One region of the Microbacterium sp. Bi128 genome, then DNA from elsewhere that is predicted to be linked to it. Evidence: riboswitches for the same ligand, from Rfam matches in the RefSeq annotation. Region 1 holds a riboswitch; the other holds the start of a gene.
What was found. Region 1 has a riboswitch for S-adenosylmethionine ahead of LQV45_RS17520 (methionine ABC transporter ATP-binding protein). Riboswitches for the same ligand answer to the same signal wherever they lie in the genome.

Region 1 (4,536 bases):
ATGGTCGTGCCGACAATGAACCTGGTCACGGGAATGATCGCGATCAGCAGGATCAGGAACGGGAACGAGCGGAGCAGGTTGACCAGCCCGTCCAGGACCCGGTGCAGCTTTGGCCTGTGCTTGAGCCCGTTGGGACCGATGGAGTAGAGCAGGACACCCAGCGGTGTCCCGAGCAGCACCGCCAGCGGGATAGCCACCAGCAGCATGGTGAGGGTCTGTCCCATGGCGACGCCGATTTCGGGCAGGACTTCCAGGATGCGGTCAAACATTGATCAGGCCCTCCGACGCGGCTGTGGTGTGGGTGCCCCTCCCGGAGCGGTCCAGCTGGATCTCATCGGAGACCAGGTAGCGGCCGATCGACGTCGCCGGGTGGAAACCGGGGCGCTGGAGTTCGGCGAGGTCGAACTGCTCCACCACCCGGCCTTCTTCCATGACCGCGACGTTGTCCGCGATGGCCTTGATGACATTCATCTCGTGGGTGACCACCACGATTGTGATGCCGAATTCGGCGTTGACGTCGGCCAGGTATTGCAGGACCGATGACGTCGTCCGGGGATCCACGGCCGACGTCGGCTCGTCACAGAGCAGCACTTTGGGCCCGGTGGCAAGGGCGCGGGCGATCGCCACCCGCTGTTTCTGGCCCCCGGAGAGTTTGGCCGGATACGTTCCCGCTTTGTCGGCGAGGTCCACGATTTCCAGGGTTTCGGCGGCCCGCCGCCGGCGTTCCGCCTTCCCGACGCCGGCGAACTTCAGGGACAGCTCCACATTTTCCTGGGCCGTGAGGTTGTTGAGGAGATTGAAGTGCTGGAAAATCATGCCGATGTCATGCCGCTTGGTCCGGAGCTCGGCGTCGGACAGGGTCACCAGGTCCACGCCGTCCACCAGGACGCGGCCCGACGTCGGGCGCTCGAGGAGGTTGATGTTGCGCAGCAGCGTGGATTTGCCGGCGCCGGAGAACCCGATGATGCCCTGGATGGTGCCCCGCCTGATGTGCAGGCTGACGTCATCGACGGCCGTGAAAGGTCCCGCGGCCGAAGCGAATGACGTGCTGACGTTCTGGATCTCGATCACAGGCCCCCACCTGCTCGGGGCCGCGGCGCTGCCGCTGTCTGCGTGTTCATGATTTCCTCCGGGCTCGCCCGAGGAAAGCCCTGGGTCCTGGCTTCCGGGCAGCGCTGAGCGAAGCCGGGGAGCCTCAGAACACAGTGGTTCTCCATCGGTCCTGGCGGTAGCACCGTCCTCAAAGGAGGGGGTTGCTGCGGCGTCACGGAGCCAGATCTCTCAGCCGCTCGGGATGGTTACGAGTCCATCTCACACGGCAGGAGGCCGGATACAGAAAAAGCCGGTCACATTTTGTAACCGACTCTTCCCGATCTGTTGATCGTCATTCCCGGGCCGTTAGATGCCCACGCGCCAGCCTTCGCGGGCGGGGCACGCGTTCACGACGACGTCCAGCCCGGCGGCCTTGGCCCGGTCCGTCGCGGCGTCGTCGAAGACGCCCAGCTGCAGCCAGACGGCCTTGGCGCCTACTGCGATGGCCTCGTCTATGACTGCGCCCACCCTGTGGGAGTTGACGAAGCAGTCCACGACGTCGATCGGGTGCTTCTCCGCCGGGATGTCAGACAGGGAACGGTACCCCTTCTCGCCGTGGACATCGTCGCCCGGAAGGTTGACCGGAATGATGGTCATGCCCATCCGGTCCCGGACATAGAGGGAGACCTCATACGCCGAGCGCCATTCGTTGGTGGTGAGGCCGACCACCGCCCACGTGCCTTTGGTTCGCATGAGGCGGTCAATGACTGCCGGATCGTTAACATGGGCCATGCATCAACCTTACTCCTGCGACCTTTCCGGGCAATTGTCGAATAAATGAATGATTTGGGCAGGACCCACGCCGGGTGAACGAATATTACGGCGCTCCCGGACGCCGATTTTGCGGAATCGTGCATCTGAAGTTCTAGTAGGTAGTGACCATCCCGAGCGGCCGAGAGACCTGGATCGATGACGCCGCAGCAACCCCCCGGTGACGTGAGACGACCATTCCCACGCAACCGCTCCGCCCTCCTTCGGTGAAATTCGAGGGAGCCGGAGCAACCAAGGGTGCTACTGCCAGGACCGATGGAGTGCAGCAATGACCCCTGAGAATTCTTCCGCCCTGCCCACCTTTGCCCGGACTGCGTCCGAGGCATTCCCACAAACCACTTCGGACGCGACGGCGAACGAAGCAGGGCTGCGTGACGCGCCCGGCTCCTCTCGCGGCTCTTCGGGATGGTCCCTGAACGAGTCCACGGACGGCGCAGTGCACGGCGTCCCCGCCGATGGGCCGGCGCGTCACCGCAGCAGCACCTTCGGAAACCACCTTCCCCGGCACGGCGGCGCCGCGACCGCGGGAACTGTCCAGGCAGAGACGGTTGCGTTCTGGGAAACCCAGGCTCTCCGCCTCGACTGGGCGGACCTGCCCGGCGGCGCGACGGAGCAAACCAAGCCCTGGCACACCGCGCACCGCCGGGTCCCGGCCGACGTCGAGGCCGGCACCGGACCTCAGATCACCTGGTTCGAAGGGGGCAGGCTCAATGTCGCCTACAACTGCGTCGACCGCCACGTAGCGGCGGGGCGCGGAGACAAGGTGGCCCTGCACTTTGAGGGCGAGCCCGGCGACCGCCGTGCCGTCACCTACGCCGAACTCCAGCGCGAGGTCTCCAAAGCCGCCAATGCCCTCCTGGATCTCGGCATCACCAAGGGCGACCGGGTGGTCATCTACCTCCCCGTCATCCCCGAAACCGTGATCATCACCCTCGCGGTGTCCCGGATCGGTGCCATCCATTCCCTGGTCTTCGGCGGATTCTCCGCCGAGGCCCTGAAGTTCCGGGTGGAGGACACCGGCGCCAAGCTCCTGGTCACCACCGACGGCCAGTTCCGCCGCGGCACCGCCGTGCCGGTCAAGGACAACGCGGACGCCGCCGTCTCCGGCGACAACGCCATCGAACACGTCCTGGTGGTCAACCGGACCACTCCCGCGGACGAGCTGGACACCGTCCCGATGACCGCCGGCCGCGATGTGTGGTGGCACGACGCCGTCGGCACCGCCTCCGAGACTCACGAAGCCGAGGCGTTCGACGCCGAGACGCCGCTGTTCATCATGTACACCTCCGGCACCACCGGCAAGCCCAAGGGCCTGGTCCACACCTCCGGCGGCTACCTCACACAGGCGTCATGGAGCTTCGAGCACCTGTTCAGCAGCCCCGACCCCGCGCTGCGGGAGGAGGACGTGCACTGGTGCACGGCCGACCTCGCCTGGGTCACCGCGCACACCTATGAGCTCTACGGCCCGCTCTCCAACGGCGCCACGCAGGTCATCTTCGAGGGCACGCCCAACACCCCGCACCCGGGCCGGCACTTTGAGATCATCGAACGCTACGCGGTCACGCAGTATTACACCGCGCCCACCCTGGTCCGCTCCCTCATGGGCTGGTTCCCGGACGGCGTCCCGGACACGTACGACCTCTCCTCTATCCGTCTTCTCGGCACGGTGGGCGAGGCCATCAACCCCGAGGCCTGGCGCTGGTTCCGGACCAACATCGGCGCCGGCACCGCCCCCGTGGTGGACACGTGGTGGCAGTCCGAAACCGGCGCCACCATCCTCTCCCCGGCACCGACGGACGCCGCGTTCAAGCCCGGCTGCGCGGCCCGCCCGCTGCCCGGCGTCAGCACGCGCATCGTGGACGACGCCGGCAACACGGTGCCGCCCGGCGTCCAGGGTTTCATCGTGGTGGACTCCCCCGGCCCGGCGATCGCCCGGACGGTCTGGGGCAACCCGCGCCGCTACTTCGATTCGTACTGGCGCCAATACGCCGAGCAGGGCTGGTTCCTCGCCGGTGACGGCGCCAAGTATGACGACGACGGCGACATCTGGATCCTCGGGCGGGTGGACGACACCCTCAACGTCTCCGGACACCTGCTCTCCACCATCGAGGTCGAATCGGCGCTCGTCGCCCACCCGGACGTGGTGGAGGCCGGCGTCTGCCCGGTCGCGGACGCAAAGACCGGCCACGCGATCGTCGCGTTCGTGGTGCTGAAGGATTCGGCGGCCGCCCCCGACATCCAGGGTGTGCTGAAGGCGCACGTCGCGAAGCAGATCGGCCCGATCGCCAAGCCGCGGGACGTCGTCGTCGTTCCCGACGTGCCGAAAACCCGCAGCGGCAAGATCATGCGCCGGCTGCTGACCCAGCTGTTCGAAGGCACAACGCTCGGCGACACCACCTCGCTGCAGAACGAACCATCCATCGCGGGCATCCAGGATGTGCTGCGCGACCGCGCCGCGGAATTCCTGGCAGCAGCAAGCCCCACCCGGAAGTAAAGGAACACCCATGACTGAGATCAGCAACGTCGCCCGTCTTTCCGAACCGCTCAAGTTCGCCTACTGGGTCCCCAACGTCTCCGGCGGCCTGGTGGTGTCCACCATCGAACAGCGCACCGGCTGGGACTTCGAATACAACAAGAAGCTGGCCAGGATCGCGGAGAACTCCGGCTTCGAAT
Region 2 (2,819 bases), on a different contig from region 1:
TCCGGCGTCGGCAAGTCCACCATGGTCAACGCCCTGACCGGGGCCGAGCGGGCCACGGGAGGCGTGAACGCGGTAACCGGCCGCGGCCGCCACACGTCCTCCTCGGCACTGGCGCTCAAAGTCAACGATGCCCCGGCCGGCAGCTGGATCATCGACACCACCGGCATCCGGTCCTTCGGCCTGGCCCACGTGGACCCGGACCGGATCCTGCGTTCCTTCCCGGACCTGGAACCCGGCACCGATGATTGCGAACGCGGCTGCAAGCATGACTCCACCGCCGTCAACTGCGGCGTCGACAAGTGGGTTGCGGCCGGGCACGCGGGGCCCTCGGGACCGGCCAGGCTCGCGTCCCTGCGCCGGCTGCTGGGCACGGACCCGCGGATGGAAGCGCAGGAAACCAAGGAACTGGGCACCGTCTCCTAGCCGGACCGGCAGCGGGGCGGCGGCGCCGAGCCGCGGCCTCCCGCCCGGCGGCCCGGTTTGACGGTAGTTTGGAACCATGAGCCAACCCGCTTCGAGCTATAACGATGACCTGCGCCTTGCCCATGTACTGGCAGATTCGGTCGATTCCCAGACCATGAGCCGCTTCAAGGCGCTCGACCTTCGGATCGAGACGAAGCCCGACCTCACACCCGTCACCGATGCCGACAAGTCCGCGGAAGAGGCCATCCGCGGCCAGCTCTCCCGGTCACGTCCGCGTGACGCGGTCCTGGGCGAAGAGTTCGGCAGCTCGGGCCACGGTTCCCGCCGGTGGATCATCGACCCGATCGACGGCACGAAGAACTTTGTCCGCGGCGTCCCGGTCTGGGCCACCCTGATCGCCCTCGTCGATGAGGGCGAGCCGGTGGTCGGCGTCGTCAGCGCGCCGGCACTGGGCAAGCGCTGGTGGGCCGCCAAGGGTGCAGGCGCCTACACGGGCCGCTCGCTCGCCGCCGCCACACGGTTGAAGGTATCCAACGTCTCCAATCTCGAGGACGCCTCGCTGTCCTACTCCAGCCTTGGCGGCTGGAAGGAACGCGGGAACCTGGATGAGTTCCTGGGCCTGACCGAGGAAGTGTGGCGGACCCGCGCCTACGGTGACTTCTGGTCGTACTGCCTCGTGGCCGAGGGCGCCGTGGACATCGCCTGCGAACCCGAGCTGAATCTCTACGACATGGCCGCCCTGGTGCCGATCGTGACCGAGGCCGGCGGCCGCTTCACCTCGCTCGAAGGCGAGGACGGCCCCTTCGGCGGCAACGCCCTGGCCACCAATTCGATCCTGCACTCGGAAGTCCTCAATCGGCTCAACCCCGGACTCGACGACCTCTTTCAGGCCCACCCGAACAACTGATCCGCGCCCGTAATATTCCGCTTCACAATCGGCGGCCGCCTTTTCCCCGGCTGCGCCGATGTCCTACGCTCGATGCAGGTCACGAGTGCCAGCGCTAAACCCCGGTTTGCTGGCCGGCAACCCTCCAGTCGCGGTGGGGTGCCCCGGGTGACGACCTGGCCGGTCCGGAACGGACCCGGCAAGCGCGGATTCCCACGGTGTGGGGTCCTGTTCGAGTGAGGTCCCATGACAACTGCCATTTTCCCCGTTGCCCCTGAATTCCATGCACGGCTTGCCCTCGCGGCCCGCCCGCTGGCAGCCGTCACCGGGGCCGAAATCCAGGCCCCGCTGATCACCGGCGGCCACGCGCGCTACGCCAACCTCGACTACGGCGCCTCCGCCCCGGCCCTGTCCGTGGTCTCGGCCTACCTGAACGAAATCCTGCCGTACTACGCAAGCGTGCACCGCGGCGCCGGCTACGCATCACAGATCAGCACCTCCGTCTACGAGAACGCCCGGGACATCGTGCGGGACTTCGTGGGCGGCCGGCCCGGCGATTCCGTGATCTTCACGCGCAACACCACCGATTCCCTGAACCTGCTGGCCGGCTGCCTGCCGCTGCGCGACGGGCGGCCCGCGGGCGAGGTCCTCTACCTCGACATCGAACACCACGCCAACCTCCTGCCCTGGCAGAATGTCCCGCACCGCAGCGTCGTGGCCGCCGCCACCCTCGCGGCCACCGTGGACCGCCTGCGCGACGAACTCGCCCGCGGCGGCGTCAGCCTGTTGGCCGTCACCGGCGCCTCCAACGTCACCGGAGAGATCCTCCCGATCCGGACCCTGGCCGCACTGGCGCACGAATACGGCGCCAGGATCGTTGTCGACGCCGCGCAGCTCGCCCCGCACCGGCGGATCAATATCGCCGCGGACGACGTCGATTACCTCGCCTTCTCGGGACACAAGCTGTACGCCCCGTTCGGCGCCGGCGTGCTGGTGGGGCGGACGGACTGGCTCGACGCCGGCACCCCGCACCTGGCCGGCGGCGGCGCGGTCCGCGATGCCCGGCTCGACTCCGTCAGCTGGACCACGGGACCTGCCCGGCACGAGGGCGCCTCGCCGAACGTCCTCGGCGCGGCGGCCCTCGCCCGCGCCACCCAGGTCATTGCGGCCCTGGACCCGGAGCAGTGGCAGGCCCACGAGGACGCCATCCGGTCCTTCCTCGTCGGGGGCCTCCAGGGCATCGAGGGAGTAACCGTGCACCGGATCTTTGCCGATTCGGCTTCCGATTCTTCCTCCGCTTCTTCCACTGGAGGCGATCAGCCGGACACCGGCACGATCGGCGTCGTGAACTTTTCCGTGGAAGGCTACGACGCCGGACTGGTGGCCGCCTACCTGTCGGCCGAACACGGCATTGGCCTGCGCGACGGCCGCTTCTGCGCCCACCCGCTGCTCAAGCGGCTCGGCCTGCCCGCCGGCTCCCTGCGGGCCAGCTTCGGCCTCGGCTCACGGC

Region 2: another riboswitch for S-adenosylmethionine. It lies ahead of LQV45_RS23390 (aminotransferase class V-fold PLP-dependent enzyme); the one in region 1 lies ahead of LQV45_RS17520 (methionine ABC transporter ATP-binding protein).

Annotation. Positions count from the first base shown of each region.
Region 1 is NZ_CAKKMM010000299.1:308-4,843, reverse strand. Features, by position in the region: partial or broken gene LQV45_RS17525 (methionine ABC transporter permease) at 1-269, opposite strand, end outside; gene LQV45_RS17520 (methionine ABC transporter ATP-binding protein) at 262-1,071, opposite strand; SAM riboswitch class I at 1,211-1,301, opposite strand; gene LQV45_RS17515 (CoA-binding protein) at 1,399-1,824, opposite strand; gene acs (acetate--CoA ligase) at 2,132-4,357, shown strand; partial or broken gene LQV45_RS17505 (LLM class flavin-dependent oxidoreductase) at 4,368-4,536, shown strand, end outside.
Region 2 is NZ_CAKKMM010000590.1:60-2,878, reverse strand. Features, by position in the region: partial or broken gene rsgA (GTPase RsgA) at 1-423, shown strand, start outside; gene hisN (histidinol-phosphatase) at 500-1,330, shown strand; SAM riboswitch class IV at 1,408-1,521, shown strand; partial or broken gene LQV45_RS23390 (aminotransferase class V-fold PLP-dependent enzyme) at 1,556-2,819, shown strand, end outside.